3 linked regions of the Fodinibius salicampi genome follow. The protein of the gene in region 2 binds, or shares a complex with, the protein of the main gene of each other region. Links are inferred from orthologs where the notes say so. Each region holds a gene or a part of one and is shown on either strand. Other genes may lie near its edges.

The links.
Region 1: the proteins of ABEB05_RS13260 (region 2) and smc are in contact, whole or in part, in a crystal structure (PDB 3ZGX), measured with the Bacillus subtilis proteins. The link is inferred for Fodinibius salicampi from one-to-one orthologs.
Region 3: ABEB05_RS13260 (region 2) and scpB share a complex: the UniProt entries of both Bacillus subtilis proteins name them as parts of the cohesin-like complex. The link is inferred for Fodinibius salicampi from one-to-one orthologs.

What each region holds. Positions count from the first base shown.
Region 1 is NZ_BAABRS010000003.1:22,456-30,315, reverse strand. The notes cover bases 2,382-6,437. They hold smc (chromosome segregation protein SMC), read right to left. Parts: upstream 6,104-6,437; coding sequence 2,582-6,103; downstream 2,382-2,581. Other genes in these bases: frr (ribosome recycling factor), read right to left, coding at 6,281-6,437; ABEB05_RS11250 (BspA family leucine-rich repeat surface protein), read right to left, coding at 2,382-2,479. In the rest of the region: ABEB05_RS11255 (4-hydroxy-3-methylbut-2-enyl diphosphate reductase), read right to left, coding at 1-909; more of ABEB05_RS11250, read right to left, coding at 1,289-2,381; more of frr, read right to left, coding at 6,438-6,850; pyrH (UMP kinase), read right to left, coding at 6,915-7,640; tsf (translation elongation factor Ts), read right to left, coding at 7,771-7,860. UniProt on the Bacillus subtilis protein: Required for chromosome condensation and partitioning.
Region 2 is NZ_BAABRS010000003.1:497,382-504,136, reverse strand. The notes cover bases 1,865-4,815. They hold ABEB05_RS13260 (segregation and condensation protein A), read left to right. Parts: upstream 1,865-2,943; coding sequence 2,944-3,687; downstream 3,688-4,815. Other genes in these bases: ABEB05_RS13255 (M28 family peptidase), read left to right, coding at 3,722-4,815; ABEB05_RS13265 (RNA polymerase sigma factor), read right to left, coding at 2,233-2,778; ABEB05_RS13270 (tetratricopeptide repeat protein), read right to left, coding at 1,865-2,130. In the rest of the region: metK (methionine adenosyltransferase), read right to left, coding at 1-48; Holliday junction branch migration DNA helicase RuvB, read right to left, coding at 247-1,248; more of ABEB05_RS13270, read right to left, coding at 1,342-1,864; more of ABEB05_RS13255, read left to right, coding at 4,816-5,431; ABEB05_RS13250 (GAF domain-containing protein), read right to left, coding at 5,457-5,918; ABEB05_RS13245 (MarC family NAAT transporter), read left to right, coding at 6,013-6,732. UniProt on the Bacillus subtilis protein: Participates in chromosomal partition during cell division. May act via the formation of a condensin-like complex containing Smc and ScpB that pull DNA away from mid-cell into both cell halves.
Region 3 is NZ_BAABRS010000002.1:346,285-352,997, forward strand. Bases 1,484-4,392 are described here. They hold scpB (SMC-Scp complex subunit ScpB), read left to right. Parts: upstream 1,484-2,454; coding sequence 2,455-3,330; downstream 3,331-4,392. Other genes in these bases: ABEB05_RS09360 (succinylglutamate desuccinylase/aspartoacylase family protein), read left to right, coding at 1,484-2,388; ABEB05_RS09370 (pseudouridine synthase), read left to right, coding at 3,305-4,111; ABEB05_RS09375 (alpha/beta hydrolase family protein), read left to right, coding at 4,211-4,392. In the rest of the region: ABEB05_RS09355 (glutamate-cysteine ligase family protein), read left to right, coding at 1-1,442; more of ABEB05_RS09360, read left to right, coding at 1,435-1,483; more of ABEB05_RS09375, read left to right, coding at 4,393-5,074; ABEB05_RS09380 (tetratricopeptide repeat protein), read left to right, coding at 5,110-6,264; ABEB05_RS09385 (DUF4412 domain-containing protein), read right to left, coding at 6,335-6,713. UniProt on the Bacillus subtilis protein: Participates in chromosomal partition during cell division. May act via the formation of a condensin-like complex containing Smc and ScpA that pull DNA away from mid-cell into both cell halves.

The sequences.
Region 1 (7,860 bases), 480 kb from region 2 along the record:
GACATCGGTATCGGCCAATGCCAAGGTCGCAGACTGGTTTTCGTTAGTAGCATAACATAGTGTATCGGAGGTATCTGCAAAGTGATCGAGAATATCCGCCTCGCCAAATTGTTCAATGGCGGCCTCTTTTAGAATATGCATGACCTCTTCCGTTTCGGTAGCCAGCATCGTGGTCTGATTAATAACACCGAATTGTTTCATGTCTGTATAAGGATCAAATCCATCCGTGCTTTTATGACCGAAATATTTTTCAAAATCTGATTTGGGGCGATCGCGCGTCAGGATATCTGCCAGAATTTGTGCCTCTTCTGTATTGAGCAATACAACGCAGGGGGAGTGGTTAGCACTATGCGAAAAAGTGGCACGGGTTTCTTCATGGCGGTGTTTGCCGTGAATAACCAACGAGTATCCCTTTTTTCCCAACTGTTTGCCCCGGTTCCAAACCTTTTTGACAAAGGGACAGGTAGTATTAAACTGGTACGGGTCAATCCCCTGATTTTTTAATTTTTGCTGCATCTCAAGCGTAGTTCCAAAAGCGGGAACAATAACAATATCATCTTCATCCAGTGATTCGATGGGAATGATTTCTGTACCGTCTGTTTCAAAAAGGAACTGAACGCCCCGTGCCTGCAGATCTTCATTCACAGTAGGATTATGAATCATTTCGCTGAGCAGATAAATATCTTTGTCCGGGTACTGCTCTACCGTTTCATAAGCAATATCGATGGCATTTTCTACGCCATAACAGAAACCAAAATGGCGGGGAATATAAAATTGTACGGATCCGAAGTCGAGCACCGTAGGAGCCAGATCCTTTTTACGGGGATCTACAATTTTATTGGCCTCCTTGACTTTACGGATAATCGGAGACTGATAAATATCAGGTATATTAAACTTTTTACGACCCATGAATTGGTTCAGCGTTATTGGTTATTTGTTACGATAGAATGCTACTCCCGAGGATAAGGCTCAGGGTTAAAAAGTGTCATGCTATGAAACACAAAACTTGTATGTTAATAATATAAGAAGCTAAGCGCGAAACATCATGCAAATGTAGCCCGGGATTTAACCCGAGTTATACGTACTTAAGTTCACTCTGAAATTGCTTTTTCTTATTTATCAGTTGAAGTAAATGTAGAAATCGGGAAAGTACTACATGGTAAGTCAGCCTTCCTGTCTTTGCCGAATGGCCTCTGTAGAATATTATACATAAAAGATAGGTAGCGATTGGAGAAGGATATATAAATAACTGCTAGATGATAGGTAAAGGTCTCTTAACGAAAAGCTATTACGGGCAGGTGCCCCAGACCGGTTCATTTTCTGTAAGCAGTGCACTCTCATCAGAAAATTTTTCAGGCCTGGTAGTTATGTTGGAGACGCACCAATCGGTGAGGTCCTGGTTAAATTCAGAAGCTGTATGGAACATTGATCTCATATTGGTGACACTGCTGACATCCCAGTTGCTAAGATCCTGGTTAAAAGAAGAGGCACTTGAAAACATAATAGCCATATTAGTGACACTACTGACGTCCCAGCTGCCAATATCCTGGTTGAAAGAATCGGCGCTGAAAAACATTGCCCTCAAATTTGTGACACTACTGACATCCCAGTCCCCAATGTCATGGTTGAAGGAATTCGCTTCATGAAACATGCCGCTCATATCGGTTACGTTACTAACATTCCAGTTGCCGATGTCCTGGTTGAAGTGGTCTAAAAACTGAAACATCCCGCTCATATCCGTCACATTACTGACGTCCCATTCTGTAATATCATGTTTGAAGTTCCTGGCATGAGCAAACATCTCACTCATATCTGTGACACTGCTGAGATCCCACTTACCTATAGGCTGATTAAATTTCTTGGCATTATAAAACATCTCGCTCATGTCCGTTACGCCACTGACGTCCCAACCCTCAATTTCATCGTTGAATACACTGGCATTTTCAAACATAGCCTCCATATCAGTGGCGCTGCTGACATCCCATTTGCAAACGTGCTGATCAAAGGAAAAAGCTCGATGAAACAGGGAGCTCATGTCAGTAACATTACTGACATCCCATTCTCCGATAGGCTGATTAAACTCTAAGGCATTATAAAACATGCGGTTCATGTTCGTGACACTGCTGACATCCCAGCTGTCGATATTTTCATTGAAGGATGAGGCATCTTCAAACAGGCTGCTCATATCCGTGATGCCGCTGGTGCAGGTGGTGGCGGCGTTCTCCGGGGTGATCTGATCCCGAGTTCGCTTGGTATAGGTAACGCCGTCAACGGTGCCCTGCTCGCCGACCTCGGCCTCACTGCAGATCACGGTGACCCCGTTCTCGGCCAGGTAGAAGGTCTCGTTTTCGATAACTGTCTGACTGGACTGGGCGGTTTCGCCCGACTGACCGAATTGGTCGGATTGTTTCGTTAGTTCAGAACAACCAGTAAAAGTTAATATTATTGTTGTAAGTAGAATAAATATATTCCCTTTCATAACCTCGCCTGCAAATTTATTTTTAATTATTAATGAAAGGAGGGCAATAATCTGCCTCTTTAAATACGTACTGGAAATGAGAATTGATTGTTCCCAGCTTTTCTAAGCCTCTGCTACTTCATCTAGCTTGACGCCTACCAGTCGGCTTATTCCCGTCTCGGGCATTGTCACGCCGTACATCATTTCAGCTTTACTCATCGTCTTTTTGTTATGAGTAATGATAATGAACTGCGTGTCTTCACTAAAACGCTTTATCATAGCCGAAAACCGCTCGATATTGGCGTCGTCAAGGGGGGCGTCGACCTCATCCAGTACGCAGAAAGGCGAAGGCTTTACAAGGTAAATAGCGAAGAGCAGCGCAATGGCAGTAAGCGTCTTTTCCCCTCCGGATAATTGGTTGATGGAGGAGGGGCGTTTGCCTTTGGGATTGGCTTTTATCTTGATTTGAGCTTCCAGTGGATCTTCTGCTTCTTCATCAATAAGCAAATCGCAATAATCATCTTCATTAAAGAGTGTATGGAAAACTTTTTGAAAATTGACCCGTATTTTTTCAAAGGTATTATTAAACCGTTTGGTAGCTGTTTGGTTAATCCTATCGATCGTTTCCCGCAGCTCTTCAGCGGCTTGGTTTAAATCACCTACCTGTTCTTCATAAAAATCCAGACGCTCTTTTTCCTCCTCATATTCTTCTATAGCCAAAGGATTCACTTCACCGATCTTATTGAGTTTCTGCTTTAGCCAACCAATCCGTTTTTTGGCTTCCTCAGGCTCAGTATCCTCTGGCAATTTCTCCTCAACCTGGTCCATCAGTATTCCATACGTTTCCCAGATATGATCGGAGAGGTTCTCGATTTGCATTTCAAACTTTTCCTTGGCCATTGCCAGGTGATGTACCAGCTCCATATTTACTTCTTTGCGCCGGCGGACTTCCTTCAATTCTTTTTCAATTTCATTAATTCGTCCCCGCTGCTTGCCAGAAGCTTCTTCGGCCTGTTCAAGTGTTTTATCAGCCTCCCGTTTTTTCTCTTTTAAGGTCTCCAGCTGCTCTTCAAGCTGTTCGATAGAAGAACTGTATTTTTTGATACGTTTTTTAGCTTCTTCATTTTTTTCCGAACGCATCTCCAACCGTTTTTTCAGGTTTTTAATCCCTTCCTGAGCCCTTCGTATATCGCGCTCATGATTTTCAACCTTGTTTTTAAGGTCCTGATGCTTCAGTTGAGCATCGTTGTACCGGCTTTGTGCAATGGAGCGTTCTTCTTCCAGTTCTTCAAGAGTTTCTTTCTTTACTTGTTGCTGTTTGTGCAGCTGCTTGATCTTTTGCTGGAGTTCTTTCTGTTGCGGTTGCAACTGATCCAGATCTTCTTGAGCAGCATCCTCATTCTCAATGATCGTCTCCCGTCGATTCTTTAATTCACGGATATTTTTTTCATAGATCTGAATTTTAGACTCAAAGCTATTGATTTCGTTTTCAATAGTTCTGGCACGCTGCTCTTTTTCTTTGAGCTGTTCCTCAATCTTATTTAGGTCAATGCTCTGATATTTTTCTTTAAGCTCTTCAAGCCTTGCATTTGATTCTTCAATCTCAGAAGTAATGCTATCTCTTTTAGCAGTAAGTTTGGAAATCTTGTCTTCCAGTCCCACGCGGATGCCGGCGTTTTTGTCCTTGCTTCCGCTCTGTAAAAATTGCTGACTGGTGATCACTTCACCACCCAGGGTAACGCCCGTATTTCTACTGCCTGAAATTTGTTTGTAAGCTTCCTCAACTGAATCAACAAGCAGGACATTACCCAGTAATAATTCTTTTAATGTATCAAATTTGTCATCTGTTTTTACGACCTTTGCCAAAGAATTTGTTTCTGTTCCATAAGAATCGGAAAGTTGGTCGAGGGGTATGAATGTAGCCTGACCTTTGTCCTGCTCTTTAAGGATAGAGGCCGCTTCCCGAGCATCCTCAAGCGATTGAACGACCAGATAGTTCAGGGTTTTTCCAAGAACCGCTTCAAGGGCAACGGCGTGTTCCTCATCCGTAGAAAATAGGTTTGATACTACCTCTATGAGCTCAAAGTTGTCGCTCTGTTCTTCCAGCAGAAAGCGAACACTGGTAGGAAAGGCTTCATTAGAATCGGCAATATTCTGTAGGAGGGATATTTCTGATTCAACTGAATCCAGACTGCTTTTTTGACGGCGTATCTGATCCTTCAGCTCATCCTGCTGTTGGCTTAAATCTTCACGCCGTTGACGGGCTTTCAACAGCTCTTCTTGTTGTTGGTCTCGTTCCTTAATTGCGCCTTCCAATTTTTTGGCCTGGAGCTTCTTTTCCCCGCGGAAGTTAGCGATTTCATCTTCCAGATCCTCGATCTCTTCCCGGATACGGATCAGGTCTCCCTCGGCATTTTCAAGCTTAGACTCAATTTTAATTCGTTTAGTTTGCAGATCGTTGAGCGACTGATTGGTTTGTGTAAACTCCTTCTCTAGTTTGTTCAACTCTTCGCGTTCCGTGGAATACTGCCGCTGTATTTCACGGTACTGCTCCTTAGCATCGCTGAGATTTTTTTCAGCTTTTTGCAGATCAGTGTCAAAGGAATCTAATTTACGTTTGTTACTTTGGAAGGCCTCCCGCAAGTCTTCCAAGTCTTCTTCACTCTGTTCGATATCCTTGTCATATTGTTCAATGACACTTCTTTCATTACTTATTTTTTCCCGGGTAATCTCTAGCTTGGTTTCCGTATCCCGGATTTTTGAATGAAGCTGGCTAACGCGGCGCTGTGCTTCGGCCTGCTTTCGCTCTTTTTCACTTAATGCTTCGCGGGCAGATTCTTCTTCCTGCTCTAGTTTTTTAGTCTTCGAAACAATTTCTTTCTTTTCCTTATCCGCATTGTCAATACGTTCTTTTAGCGGTTCCAGCTCTTCCTGTACTTTGGTATACTCATGCTTATTTAGGGCCTTGTCTAGCTGTTCCAGCTCCTTTTTGTATTTTTTAGCTTTGTGAGCCTTTTCAGCCTGCTTCTCAAGAGATTTTGTCTTTTTTCGGACTTCAGAGAGAATGTCTTCAACCCGCTGGAGATCCTTTTGGGTATCATCCAGTTTTCGGAAGGTTTTTTTGCGCTTTTCTTTATAGCGGGTGATACCAGCGGCTTCTTCAAAGAGTTTACGCCGGTCGTTATTTTTGTCATTCAGGATTTCTTCTACCATTTTCAACTCAATGACAGAATAGGCATCCGAACTCATGCCTGTATCCATGAAGAGCTCTGTAATATCCTTCAGACGGCACGTCGTCCCATTGATAAGGTACTCGCTCTCCCCGGAGCGATACAGCCGTCGTGAGATCGTAACTTCGTTATATTCGGTAGGGAGGAGACCCTTGTTATTAACCAGCGTCAGCGATACCTCAGCCATTCCCAAGGCGTTTTTTTGAGCCGTACCGTTAAAAATAACGCTAGACATGCTGGAGGAGCGCAAGAGGGTAGGACGCTGTTCTCCCAATACCCAGCGCATCGCATCCACAATATTGGATTTTCCGCACCCGTTGGGTCCTACAATAGCGGTAATTCCCTTGTCAAAAGAGACACTTGTTTTATAGGCAAAACTTTTAAAACCCTGAAGTTCCAGTTCAGATATATACATTCGATATCAACTAAGAATGACAAGTAACAAACTAAAGGCAACAGTTATATCTATAACGGTTTAAATACTACCCAAATTTATTGTCGTAGCCGTTATTAGATTATAAATAGTGAATATACTACTATTGCTAGCGTGTAGTATAAAAAGATGAAATTAGAGTAAATTGCATATACTAAACTAAACAGTCATTATTTCTTCTTTCTTCTTTTCCAGAAGTTTGTCTACTGTTTCTGTGTGCTTGTCTGTTATGGATTGAATCTCTTCTTCCGACTCAAATTTGGAATCTTCAGGCAATGATTCTTTTTCAACCTTCTTTTTTATTTCGTCATTGGCATCGCGGCGGGTATTGCGAATCGAAATGCGGGTATCTTCGGCAATATCCTTCACGCGCTTAACCAATTCTTTACGACGCTCTTCTGATAATATTGGAAGCGGGATACGGATAATATTTCCATCGTTATTGGGATTGAGTCCAAGACCAGCAGACATAATAGCCTTCTCTATATCTTCCATGGCAGATTTATCAAAAGGTTGTACCGTTAGTAACCGTGCCTCCGGTGCACTAACATTGGCCAGCTGGTTTAGAGGAGTTTTCGACCCATAATAATCTACTTTGACCCCGTCGAGCAAAGCAGGCTGGGCTTTTCCGGCACGAATACGGGATAGTTCTTTTTTATAATAGGAAACTGCCTCTTTCATTTGTTTGTCGGCATCGTCGATAATGGATTGTAACACTGGTGGTATCATAATACGTCAGCTCTTTTTAGTAATTAAGTTACTTGTATTAATATCAAAAATGAATTTAAGAAATCTATGAATCTTCCCAAACCACCGTTGACCCGACGCCTTCTTCACCATTTAAAACTTTTGAAAGGTTCCCTACAATATTCATGTTGAAGACAATAATTGGGGTCTCATTCTCCCGACAAAGTGTAAATGCAGTTAAGTCCATTATGGAAAGCCTTTTTTCAAGGACTTCTTCACCCGTGATGGTGGGAAATTTTTCGGCATCGGGATTTTTTTCAGGATCGGAATCGAAGATACCGTCAACACGGGTACCTTTAAGTATGACATCAGCTTCAATTTCGATAGCGCGGAGCGAAGCAGCTGTATCTGTCGTAAAATAGGGGTTGCCGGTTCCTGCTCCAAAGATAACAACCCGCCCTTTTTCGAGGTGACGAATAGCTCTTCGTCGGATATAGGGTTCAGCCACTTCTTCCATCCGGATCGCTGACATAAGACGGGTATGTACGCCTTTGCGCTCCAGGGCATCTTGCAGGGCCATACTATTAATCATTGTAGCCAGCATACCCATATAGTCTCCCTGAACTCGGTCCATACCTTCCGTAGCTCCTTTAACGCCTCGAAAAATATTGCCGCCTCCAACTACAACCGACACTTCATACCCTTCGGCATGGGCTGCTTTAATCTCATTTGCATATTGCGTTAAGATATCACCGTCAATTCCATGTCCCTGTTCTCCTAACAGTGCTTCTCCACTTATTTTAAGTAAAATGCGCTGATAATCTTTTCCCACTGTTTTATGATCCTGTTTTATATATTCTGTGTTTCGATGTGATATATCCTTTAATCAATCAAAGCTTATAATCTCTTAAGCATAAAAAAAAGGCTACCAAATTGGTAGCCTTTTTTGAGAGTCGATATGTTTACGATTCTTCGCCAAGCTGAAGCCGGTGAAATGATTTCACCAACGGGATCCCGTTTTCTTCGAGGTAAGCTTTAACAGTCTTGCTGTT
Region 2 (6,755 bases):
ATCAGGATGTCCTTCTGATACAGATTCGGAGGTAAAAAGTTTTTTCATCAGTAAAAAATTCGTGAAAATGGTGATTATTCAGAAGCCTAGAAGCTACAAAAAAATGAATAATATTGCAGATGAAAGAGGAGAGAAATAAATTGGCTGTACCGGATAGTGAGTACGGCCAATTATAAGAGTTATACTAAAAGCGAAGAGAGTACTGCTTTACTATTCAGTTGGAGATAAAACGCCATCTATATTTAATTAGTCATCCTCTGAAGGTGGCTTGATACCCAGATAATCAAATGCCCTTCGGGTAGCAACCCGACCTTTTGGGGTGCGCTGCAGGAAGCCTTCTTTAATGAGATAGGGTTCGTAGACCTCTTCAATGGTACCCTTGTCTTCCCCGACGGCTACACTGAGCGTACCAAGTCCTACCGGACCTCCTTCGTAGTTTTCTATTATTGCAGTAAGAATGCGAATATCCATTTCGTCAAAGCCGTTTTGATCCACATCAAGAGCATTCAGAGATGTATCTGCGATTTCATCGGTAATGGTATTCATATCCTGAACCTGGGCAAAGTCCCGGGTACGCCGCAATAGCTTGTTCACAATTCGGGGAGTACCTCGGCTTCGGCGCGCAATTTCGTGCGCTCCCTTATCGGTAATACCCATATTTAAAATAGAGGCTGTACGCAGGGCAATACGTTGAAGCAGTTCCACATCGTAATAATCCAACCGCATGTCAATCCCAAAACGGGCCCGCAGCGGGGCCGTAAGCAGCCCTTTTCGGGTAGTCGCTCCCACCAGGGTAAAATTATTAAGCTCTATCTGGATACTGCGCGCATTGGGTCCCGAGTCGATAACAATATCAAGCTGATAATCTTCCATGGCCGAGTAGAGGTATTCTTCAACCACAGGATTCAAACGATGAATTTCGTCAATAAAGAGAACATCTCCCTCCTCAAGATTGGTGAGCATGCCTGCCAGATCACCGGGTTTCTCGAGTACGGGTCCCGTACTGGGTTTAATCTGAACTCCCATCTCATTTGCGATAATATGCGCCAGAGTTGTTTTACCCAGCCCCGGTGGTCCGGAGAGAATCACATGGTCGAGGGCTTCCTGTCTTTTTTGGGCAGCCTCGATAAAGATAGAAAGATTTTGGATAACCTTTTTCTGACCGATGAATTCGTTGATGCGCGTGGGACGAAGCGTTTGTTCGTACTCTTCGTCATTATCTGTGGCATCTAAAAGAGGATTTTGCAAAATGGATGAATTAATAGTTTATCAATCAGTGGATTGAAGATAAAATTAACTCATTATTTGCAAATATTCGAAGGGTTTATTCGTATAATTTACCTATGGTTTATAATTTTGTTCAGGATTCTCTAATTCCTTATCCAGCTTATGAAGAATATCGATTGCCGGCTGTTCATAAATGCCTTCCATTGAGTATACCTGATACATTGCATCATGTGCATTATTAAGACTATCGGTATTGATGTAGGCATTGCCTAAATACCAGTATCCTTTTTCCTTAATAAAAGAGGTCCCCTCTGATTGATTTATAACATTCTTGAAGGATGCTATGGCCTCTTTTAAATCGCCATCGTTAAAGTGGATAATTCCTTTGTTAAGGTAGGCCTTGGTAGCTATTGGTTCGCCCGGATATTTTTCAATAATTGTGTCATAGAGTGAAACAGCTTTAGAGATATTGCCAGCCAGAGCAGCTTCAAATCCAAGGTTTAATAGAGAATCTTCCGTACTAACCTGAGTATTGTTGGATCGCAGAACCGGAGATGAAACCAGGTTTTCGGAGATGTTGATATTATTGAGCGCCAAGTCTTCCAGCGATCTTTCTGAACTTCCCGTAAAGAAATTGAAGGCAACAACAATTAACGCAATAGCTGCAGCCGCGGCAGTCCACTTCCATGAATTTTGAAGAGTATAAATGAAGTTATGCCGCTCCTCTTTCTTTTCCGGTTCCTTTTTGGATAGAAGGGATTTTACTCCTATTTCGGTATTCAGAAGCTCAATGTATTCGGGTTTCTTCAACAGTTCCTCCCACAACTCACGGCCCTGCTCCTCTGTCAACTGGCCCTTAACATAGGCGTCTATTTTTTGTTCAAGTTCAATGTCTCTTGACATAATTGTGCGATAAATTAGTTCTTATTAGCTTATATGTCACTTCAAAAGGTTATATAATGGTATCACTACTAAGTAAGTACGTTTTAGAAGCAAATCCTTACATTATAATTTACTTTTTTTCTGATAACATTCGCTCAGCTTTTTTATTAACCGGTGTTTTCGGGTCCAGGCATTGCTTAAACTAATATCAAAGTGGTCGGCTACTTTTTGTGTATGCATATCAGGATTATCAAACCAAAATTGCATATATTTCTGATATTCATCCTTTAGCTGGTCCAAACACCACTGTAGCAGGTTTTTCTGTTCCTTGTCTAGTAAAGACTGTAGCTGGCCGGGCTTATGCTGATAAAGGTCAGAAATTTTTTCAAATGATACCTGCTTTCTATTTTGTTGTTCTTTTAAATAGGCGTTGCGAGAGACCGATATCATATATTTAACAACCTGATCCGGATTTTTTATTTTATTGTTGCGAATAGATTCTATACTAATAAGCAGCGCTTCTTGTGCCATGTCTTCGGCATCCGACTGGCTGGCGTTCATGTGAATACGCAAAAAAGCTACCAGCCGGGATCTGATCGCTTTTACTAACTTGTTTGTTTTTTGGGTATTATTTTCCTTTAGGGCACTAACCAATTCGGAGTAATCCATGTCGCTTCAAATAAAAACTATATAAATAGGACCTTAGATTTTAATAAAAATAATAACAATATGTGCCTCTAATTCTAAAATTCTGGTAGTAAAAACGATAAATATTCCCTTTTTTTATTAAATGAGTGCATGGTTATGGATATAATTCCAATTATTAAGGCATAAATGTACCGCGTACAGTTAAAAAACTTTGAAGGTCCCCTGGACTTACTTCTCTTTTTTATCAAAAGGGATGAGCTTGATATCTATGATATTCCCATCTCATATATTACCAATCAGTTCCTGGAGTACATCAGCCTGATGGAAGAACTGGACCTGGATGTGGCTAGCGAGTTTATCCTTATGGCCAGTATGTTGATGTCCATAAAGGCAAAAATGATGCTGCCCCAAGAAGATTCCTCTGAGGAGCTGGATGAACACGATCCCCGTTATGAATTAGTGCAGCGGCTGTTGGAGTATAAGCGGTATAAGGAAATGGCCGAAAAAATGGAATCTATTGAGGAGGAGGCCCAGAAGAAACACTTTCGTGGATACCGCGAAGTCGATCAGGTAGAAAAACAGGCCAGCGGTGAGGCCTTAAAAAATGTAACTATGTTCGACCTGATGACTGCTTTTAAAAAGGTGCTGACTGATATTAAGAAGCAGGAAGCCATGCACCATGTAGAAAAAATTCAGCATACCATCGAGGATCAAACGGAATACGTCTTGAATAGACTACAAGAAAGCGGACGAACCGGATTTCGGGCTATGTGCAGGGAACTGGCAACCCGTACAAAAATCGTAGTTACGTTTTTGGCTATTTTAGAGATGCTCAAGGAACGGCAGATAAATTTATATGTGGAAAATGATGATCCAACCGATTTTTATCTGGATTTGAAACCCGTAGATGAAATTATTAGTGCAACATAAACTATAAGTATCCTCAAAAAGTAAATCAGCCAATATGCAACGCAATATTACGACAGGACTATGTCTAAGCCTACTATTAATCATAGCAGGCTGCAGTGGAACAGAAAAAGCAAGTCAGAAAGTCCCCATTTCTGATACGGAAACACTCTTAAGCTACCAGAATAGTATCACGGAGAATTTTTTGCGACATCATTTGTCTATATTTGCAGCTGATTCTATGGAGGGGCGTGAAACCGGTACTCCGGGAGAAAGAAAAGCAGCGGAATATTTGTCCGAGCAATATGCACAAATGGGACTGATACCCGTAGGTGATAACGATACTTACTATCAGCATTTTGATCTTAATACCACGCAAAATGATAGTATAATATTTGAGACATATACTACAACAGGTGAAGAAAAAAGTATTGTAAGTCGGTCGGTAGCTAGTAGCCAGTCTACTGCAGACTATATTCGTGCTTTTGGAGGTACTGATTCCTTAAACGGTGAGATTATATTTGCCGGCTTTGGTGTTAATGATCCTGCCCGAGAGGTTGCTCATTTAGAAGGGGCAGATCTTCAGGGAAAATGGGTTATGGTATTTCAGGATATTCCGCATGTCGAAAATGGTGATACTCTTATCAGCTCGTCTGTGGATAACCGAAGTAGATTTAATGCCATTTTTGGAGCGGGGGCCGAAGGGATATTACTGATTTCGGATATGAGCGAAGCCGAATTTGAAGAAGCTGCAAGAGCAGATCAGTCTGCATTTGGAGAGCCATCAAATATGCAGTTGGCTTACCTCGACGATGGGAATAGTTCCGGACAAGGTCCTTTCTCAAAAGGATATAATATGATTAGTCCCGATATGGCTGCCCAGATGCTTAATTTAGTGGGAGGCGCAGATGCAATAAGAGACTATCGAGAGAAAATTTTGCAAAATATTAAAGATTTTTCCCTTCAGCCGCTCAATTATAGCCTTGCCCAAATGCCATATACATCCAAAAACTCTATAAGAACAGAAAATGTACTGGCTTATATTGATGGGAGTGACCCGGAGCTTAAAGATGAGGTTGTGGTGATCACTTCACATTATGACCATGTAGGAATTGGTCAGCCGGATTCTACCGGTGATCGTATTTACAATGGTGCGGACGATGACGGCAGCGGAACCATAGGGCTGCTTAATATTGCACATGCATTTCATAAAGCGGCCGAGGATGGCGTTCGTCCCAGAAGAAGCATTTTGTTTTTGAACGTCACGGCAGAAGAGAAAGGTTTGCTGGGATCCCGATACTATTCCGACCATCCGGTCTTTCCCATAGAAAATACGGTGGCTAATATTAACAGTGATATGATTGGCCGAATTGATGAAGAACACGAAGAACAGGGGATAGAAGAATACGCCTATATTATCGGGGGTGAAATCATTTCCTCAGATTTGGATAGTCTTATAAAGGCGGCGAACAGCCGTTCCGGACAGATAGAGCTTAATAACAGGTATAATGACCTGCAGGATCCCAACCAGTTTTACCGGCGTAGTGATCACTGGAATTTTGGACGGTTGGGCGTACCATTCGCATTCTTCTTTACCGGGATACACGAAGATTACCATCAGCCTTCGGATGAAGTTCACAAAATCCGTTTTGAAAAGTTGAGTAAAATTGTGCGCACGATGTATGCCTCTACCGTACTAATCGCAAATGCAGATCAGCCACCGGCAGTAGATAACCAGCAATTTATAGAGATTACCAAAGAAAATTAGCGCTGGTAGAATCAGATTCGTTTATTTAGAATAAGTCGGCTGTTAGGTCACATATTTCTTCCAGCATCTTTTGGTGCTCTTCGGTAATGGAGTCCCGGGTGTGAGAATCGATGTCGAGTTCGGCTATAAATTTTCCGTCCTTTTTGATGGGGACAACAATTTCGGCCTTTACGTGGATACTGCAGGAGAGATAATTATCGGCCTTGCTGACATCCGGGACTACAAAAGTTTCGTTCGTTTCCGCAGCCTGGCCGCAAATGCCCTTCCCAAAAGGGATACGGGTATGATCGGTAGCTTCCCCAACATAGGGACCCAGTACCAGCTCTCGGTCTGCATTAGGATCGACTAAGTAAAACCCAACCCAGTCAAACACTTCTATCTCATCAGATAATAACCGGCATATTTCCTGTAGCTTTTCCTTCCTGCTTGCCTTTGATTTATTAACAATTTCAGCAACTTGTTTTGTTAAATCGTGCGTGTTGTTCACTATGCCTGGATTTGTTTTAATTGTATACTAACATTAGTCATGACTACAAAAATTGAAAATACGACTTAATTTTTCCTAAGAAAAATGTGTATTTTTGAAGGTCCTTATACCTTCCAAAAGTTTTCCGGTTGTCAGTATTATGGTTGAAGACCTATTGAATCAAAGTAATTTAGTTACGACTTATTTTTCGAGTTCTTTTTCACTGTTTATTGCCGCTTTTACATCTATTATTTCGGTAGCAAATCCATTGGCGGCGATGCCTGTTTTTTTATCTCTTACTGAGCAAAATTCCGATACTGAGCGCACAGCAGTTGCGCAGAAAGCCTCTTTTTACATGTTTTTAGTTCTCGTCATTTTCCTATTGGCGGGAACCTATATTATGAGCTTCTTTGGTATAAGCCTGTCGGGGATTCGCATTGCCGGTGGACTAATAATCTTGCGGGCGGCTTATTCGATGCTGAACCCCGATCAGTCAGAACGAAAAATTTCTGATGAAGCACAAGAAGCAGCCAAAGATAAGGAGGATGTTTCCTTTAGCCCCATGGCAATGCCCATGCTTTCCGGTCCTGGAAGTATAGCAGTTGTTATTGGTTTGGCATCTCAGGCAGGCGGTATTATGGATCTTGCCATCATGACGCTGGCTATTATTTTGGTTGCCATAATTTCGTTTGGAGTTCTTCGATTAGCTCCCTTCTCAGCAAAGTATATTGGTCCCACCGGTATGAATGCCATCACCCGGATGATGGGATTTATCGCCATGGCTATTGGTGTACAGTTTATTTTAAATGGTATCTCAAATTTTTTTGGCGTATAGACCAGGTAAGGTATTCCATCGAA
Region 3 (6,713 bases), on a different replicon or contig from region 2:
TTGATCTGCGCATCCAGGGGATGGATGAGCTGTTGATGAAGTTTGATTCACCGCTTCTGGAGGCCTGTAACACTGGTTTTCAGGTACATCTGCAGGTAGATCCGGAGGAGTTTGTTACTAAATATAATATTGCCCAGCTGGTTACGGCACCGGTACTTGCAGGAACAGTAGGCTCTCCTATATTGTTTGGCAAGCGTCTGTGGAATGAAACTCGTATTGCACTTTTCCAGCAATCAGTGGATACCCGAACCGTAGGCGACCACCTGCGTGAAAGCAGCCCCCGGGTTACATTTGGCAATGAATGGGTAAAAGAGAGTATTTTAGAAATTTTTCAGGAAGATACCGCCCGTTATCGTGTAATGTTGAGTTCGGAAGTAACTGAAGATGTGGAGAAGATGCTGGATGAGGGGACACCCCCAGCCTTGAAAGCTTTGCAGGTACATAACGGAACAGTCTATCGGTGGAATCGTCCCTGCTATGGATTATTGGACGGTAAAGCGCACTTGCGTATTGAGAATCGCATGATGCCTTCAGGTCCCACGGTAACGGATGAGGTTGCCAATTCAGCTTTTTGGCTGGGACTGATGAATAAGATGGATGATTATTATCCTAATATATCTGAAAAAATGGATTTTGATGATGCACGGATGAACTTTGTTGCGGCTTCCAAAATGGGACTGGATACAAAGTTCCGCTGGTTCGACGACCAGCGAATAAATGCTGTCGACCTTATTACCGAGGAATTACTCCCTATTGCTCGCGAGGGACTAGAGGAAGTGGATATCGCCAATAGCGATATATCTGATTACCTGGGATTGATTCGGGATCGGGTTTCTTCCGGCCAAACACCATCGTATTGGATGCTGAATAATTATGCCGCTTTGATGAAGGAAAATGAATCCAAAGAACACACGCTGGCGGCTATCACCACAGCGATGGTTAAGAATCAGAAAAAGGGTGAGCCCGTCCATAAATGGGGTCGAGTTCGGATTGAAGACCTGGACCACTGGGAGCCTTCGAGCCTGATTGTAGAGGAGTTTATGACCACTGATCTATTCACGGTGCAGAAGGATGACATCCTGGAATTTGTAGCTAATTTGATTGACTGGCGGCGTATTCAGTATGTTCCGGTAGAGGACGAAAAGAAACATTTGGTGGGATTGGTTACTATGCGCATGATGTTTAATGAATATAGTAAGGCAGTGAATCAGGGAAAAGATGTGGTAGAATCGGTCGAGGATATCATGATTGATAATCCGATTACGATTCATCCGGAAGCTTCAATCATGGAGGCAATGGATATTATGGACAGTCAGGAGATTGGATGCCTGCCAGTGGTTAAAAATAACCGTCTGGTAGGTATTATTACAGAACATAACTATATGAAAATAGCAGGACGACTGTTGAAAGTATTACATTCGAATAACGATCCTAATGAATAAAACGGCTACAACCGAAGATAACATACAAATAGCGTCAAAGCGGATTATTGGATCACTGGAGGGGCCCAAAAAGGGTCCGTTGGTTATTCTTTTAACCGGAATGCACGGCAATGAAACGGCTGGTGTGGAGGCGGTGAGTAGTATTCTTGAACTTCTGGAACAGCGAAAGGAAGAGTTTCGGGGAAGGCTCTTGGGAATACGCGCAAATCTGCAAGCCCTGCAGCATGGAGTGCGCTATGTGGATGAGGATATGAACCGCATCTGGTTTACTTCTATTATTGAAGATATTCGATCTAAGCCCGAACATCATTTGCGATCAAGCGAGCGCGTTGAAGTTAAGCGGTTGTTGCGAATCCTTGATCGCCTTCAGGAGAACAGCAGTGAAAAAGTGATTCTTGCCGATGTTCATACGTTTTCGGCAGAGGGAGCTATGTTCACGATCCCCGGCAAGGTAAACGAGCATCGCGAATTGTTATCCCAAATCTATGCACCAATGGTATTTGGAATCGGGGAATCGCTGCGTGGAACGGCATTGAAATATTATCAGAAGCGCGGGATTCTTTCATTTGCCCTGGAAGGGGGACAGCATACCAATCAGTTAACGCAGTACAACATTACGGCTTCCTTATTTTTGCTGCTGCAGGCCTTAGGCTGTATTAAGTCAGAACATTACCCTGAGATAGCCAAATTTCGGGAACATCTTCAGTCTCATACCCGACAGCTTCCTGCCCAAACCGAGTTGGTATACCAGCACATGATAGAGGATGGGGATGAGTTTAAAATGCGTCCTGGCTATAGTAATTTTCAGAAGGTTAAAGAGGGAGAATGGCTGGCTTCCGACCGCAGAGGAAAAATTGAAGCCCGTTGTGATGGCTATATCCTCATGCCGTTATACCAGGAGCAGGGGAATGACGGATTCTTTATTATCAAAGAGCACGAAGCTTAACAATTTTTCTTATTTTCCACTCTATGAAATGGGAGATGGAATCCCGCGATCAGATGAATTTAGGTTATGAATGATTACGAATTTGTTGACGGCACGCGTCTTTCTTCAGTGATTGAGGCGCTTATCTTTTCGAGTCCGGAGCCTATATCTGCGGAGAAGATCTGTGAAATTATTGCCAAAGGAGAAGAAAATCTGGGTTTGGAAACCGAGGCTGTGGAGCCGTTTGTAGATAAGTTAAATCAGCGGTATGAAGAGAACGGTCTGGCATTTGAAATTACCCTGGTCGGCGGAGGATATACCTTTGCGACTAAAAAGCGCTATGAGCCATGGTTGAGCATTTTTCAGCATGAAAATGCCTATCGGAAACTTTCACAGTCTGCTATAGAAACCCTGGCTATCGTAGCCTATAAACAGCCTGTAACCAAGCCTGAAGTGGATGACATCCGCGGAGTGGATTCCGGTTATATCCTGCGCCAACTGTTGGAGAAAGTATTGATTGAGGTCTCTGGCCGATTGGATGCGCCGGGAAAGCCCCTGTTGTATCGAACTACCAAGCATTTTTTGAAGCATTTTGGCATCAACTCCATTGATGAACTGCCCAAGCCGCGGGAAATTGAGGAGATTCTCCGGGATGATGATATGGCCGAACATCGCCAATTCCTTTTTGACCGGCAGCTCGAACTTGAAGAGTTACAGGAAAAGGCAGAGGATGAGGATGCCACGGAAACAGCTCTCTCGCTTATTGAGGCTGTTGATAAAATTGATGAGGATGAAGTGCCTGACCTCGAGGAGTATACCGCTGAAGAGTTAACCCTGGAAGAGGAGGCGCAAGAGGAAGGGGATAGCGATAAAGAAGTAAATACACAGGAAGATGAGCAGGAAGAAAAAGAATTTGAATCGATAGAAAAACCAGATAATGAGTCGACGAAAGAGGAGGAGTAATCAGCGAAATCGTAAGGAAGCACCCCATGCTGTAGATCAAAATTACAGCGAGGATGAGGATATACGCCTGAATAAATATATCGCCCACTGTGGATTTTGTTCCCGTCGCAAGGCAGATGACTATATTGCGGCGGGCAAGGTGAAGGTAAACGATGAGGTAGTAACGCAGATGGGAGTCAAGGTGCAGCGTACCGATCGCGTAGTGGTAGAGGGGGAACAGCTGAACCTTGAAAAATTGGTATATATTCTCCTTAATAAACCGAAAGATACGATTACTACCACAGATGATCCGCGTAATCGTGATACCGTGATGGATAAAGTTGAAGATGCTACGGGAAAGCGTGTTTACCCGGTAGGTCGCCTCGATCGTCATACCATGGGGCTGTTGCTTTTGACAAATGACGGAGATCTGGCAAACCGGCTGATGCATCCCAGCTATGAGGTGCGTAAGACATATGAGGTGGAAACCGAACGAAAGTTAAAGGATAATGAGCTGCAGGAACTCCAGGAGGGGATCGAATTGGAAGATGGTTTTGCTAAGGCTCACAGTATCGCCCGTACTCCCAACGGCTTTGTCCTGACTATTTTTGAGGGCCGTAACCGGCTGGTACGTAGAATGGTTGAGTATTTTGGCACGGAGGCAACGAAATTGAAGCGTATTGACTATGCCGGCCTGAATCTTAACAATGTTAAGATGGGGCAGTGGCGCTATCTCGAGGAACGCGAAATTAATGCTCTTAGGAAGCTGGTTAAGCTGGAGCCTTTGAACTTTAAGAAGTAGTTCACTTGGGTAATGGGTATTTTTTTTTAGAAGATATTCCTGCAAAGATCGTACGAAGTCATATAACATTTAAAAAATTTTGATTGATATCTTTTGGTTATGAAACAGTCTGGTTTTGTTCCTTCCAGTGAAAATCTGCCCATTTATTATGATTTGTATACACCGGATGAGTGGTCCTCTGGTCAACCGCTGCCGGTGGTGCTTTTCCTGCACGGTTTTAAGGGCTTTAAAGACTGGGGAGCTTTCCCTGATGCGTGTGCCGAATTAAGCAGGGCAGGATTTGCGGTGCTGGCAATGAACTTTTCCCTGAATGGAGTAGGGGAGAGCATGACAGAATTTGATCAGCTGGATCGCTTTGCCCGGGAAACATTGAGCCAGGATCTTGATGATGTAGGATCAGTCATTGCAGCTCTCAAAAATAGTAAAATAGAAATGTCGGAAGGTATTCAGCTGGATACCGACGTCATTGGTATAGTAGGACACTCGCGCGGGGGACATACCGCGGTAGCGGCTGCTGCAGAGTATCCGGAAGTCAAATGCCTGGTAACATGGTCTGCGGTTGCGGATTATAATGCCCGATGGAGTTCGGAAATGGTCAGTGATTGGGAGGAAAAAGGCGTGACGGAAATTATAAACGGGCGTACGGGACAAATCATGCCGGTCAAGAAAATAGTGCATGAAGATGCCTTAGAGAATGCAGATAGGCTGATGGCCGTTAAGCGGGTTGAAGAACTCAGTATTCCTGCTCTCTTTGTACATTCCAGAGGGGACGAGGCTGTCCCATATAGCGAAGCTGAAAAATTATATGAACATTGTACCTCAGAGCAGAAAGAAATTTTACTCATGCCTGACTCAGGCCACACTTTTGATACCTCCCATCCTTTTGATGGTGAAGATTTTCCTGATATTTTTCAAGAAGTGGTTACTGCAACTAGGGAGTGGTTTCAGAATTATTTGCAATAAGATCCGGGTGAAAACTGTTAATGGGTAAAAAAGTTGTGAAAACTCTGAAATTACTGTTACTGCTCTGCTTGCTTTTACCCTTGAGTGGAGCTGCGCAAGTCCCTGAATTGGTAACGGATTCTGAATTCCGTCCCGATGCAAAAGCAGCAGTAGATTCGATTTATAACTTTCAGTTTGAGGGAGCGGACCGGCGGCTCTCTGAATGGAAAGAGAAGTATCCTCAGCATCCGCTGTGGACGTTAATGGAGGGTATGAAATTTTGGTGGGAAATACTTTCAGATCTTCAGGATACATCTCACGATGAACAGTTTATTAATATGATGAAAAAGGCTAATTATCAGGCCGGTAAACTGTTGGATGAGCAGCCGGGTCATGTTGATGCCCTTATTATTCAGGCAATTAGTAATGGTTATATAGCCCGTCAATATTCCAATCGTGAAGAGTGGATTAGTAGCCTGAATTATGCTCGCAAGGCGTTGAATGCGAATGAAAAATTAAAGAATCAGGAATCTGGCTTAGCAGATCTTAAGCTTGCAGAAGGGTTAAAGCGTTATTACGCAGCTTATCTGCCGGAAGCGTATCCTATTGTTAAAACAGTCTCATGGATGCTGCCAGAGGGAGATAAAGGAGAAGGATTAGAGTTGCTTAGGGAGGCTTCTGAAAATGCCATTTTTGCCCGGGCGGAAGCAACTTATTTTCTGGGAAATATTGCGTTCAACTATGAGAAGGAATATATGGAAGCAGTTCAACATTTTGTAGAATTACAGAGGCAGTATCCCCGGAATAATTATTATGCTCGTCTTTTGGTAAAAAGTTATTATCGATTGCGTCACTACGGTAAAGCACTTGAGTATATCAAAACAACGCTGAGGCATTGGGATAATGAGGGCTTCCCCAAACAAAAGATACTTCAGGAAGAGCTGTGGACCTGGAAAGGACAGATTGTAGAGCGGATGGGTAATGTCGAAGAAGCACTGGCGCTGTATAAAAGTGCTTTTGAATTAGGTGGAGAATTACCCAATACAAGGGAACGTAGCTTTTGGATGGTTTCAGGCTATAAAGCCGGTAATATATTAGCGAAAAGAGGAGAGCATGAAGAGGCCCGACACTATCTCGAAAAAGTTGCCGAAGCCTCCCGATCCTCTAGCTATCGCGATAAAGCCCGTGATCTGTTATCCGAGCTGGAATAAGCTGTTTCAGGCGTGAACCTTAAAACAGCTAGGTACTTTCTTTTGATACTTTAACGCGAATAACTAACTATCAGTTATTGTGTTTCATCATCTGTTCCATCATGCTGCTCATATCTTTATAGCCATTCGGTGCTTTAAAAAGAGAGCTTTCTAGCGCTTGTTCCTCAATTCTATTAGCACGCAGCTGAGTAATAGATTCGCCATTGGCGGATTTTTCAATCACTTCCAAAGGCATAAAACCTTCGGAGGAAATTTTCTTTGCCCATTCGGGAGCATTCTGGCGGGCCATAGGGTTCCCAGGAGTCATAAAAGTTCCCATTCCTTCGGCCATGCACATAGACAGTTCATCTCCTTCCTGATTACTTATTTCCCATACTTCACAAGTGTAACCGGCAATTTCCTTTGTTCCCCCAGTTTTTTGATAATCCGATTCCTGCCACTCTTCATCT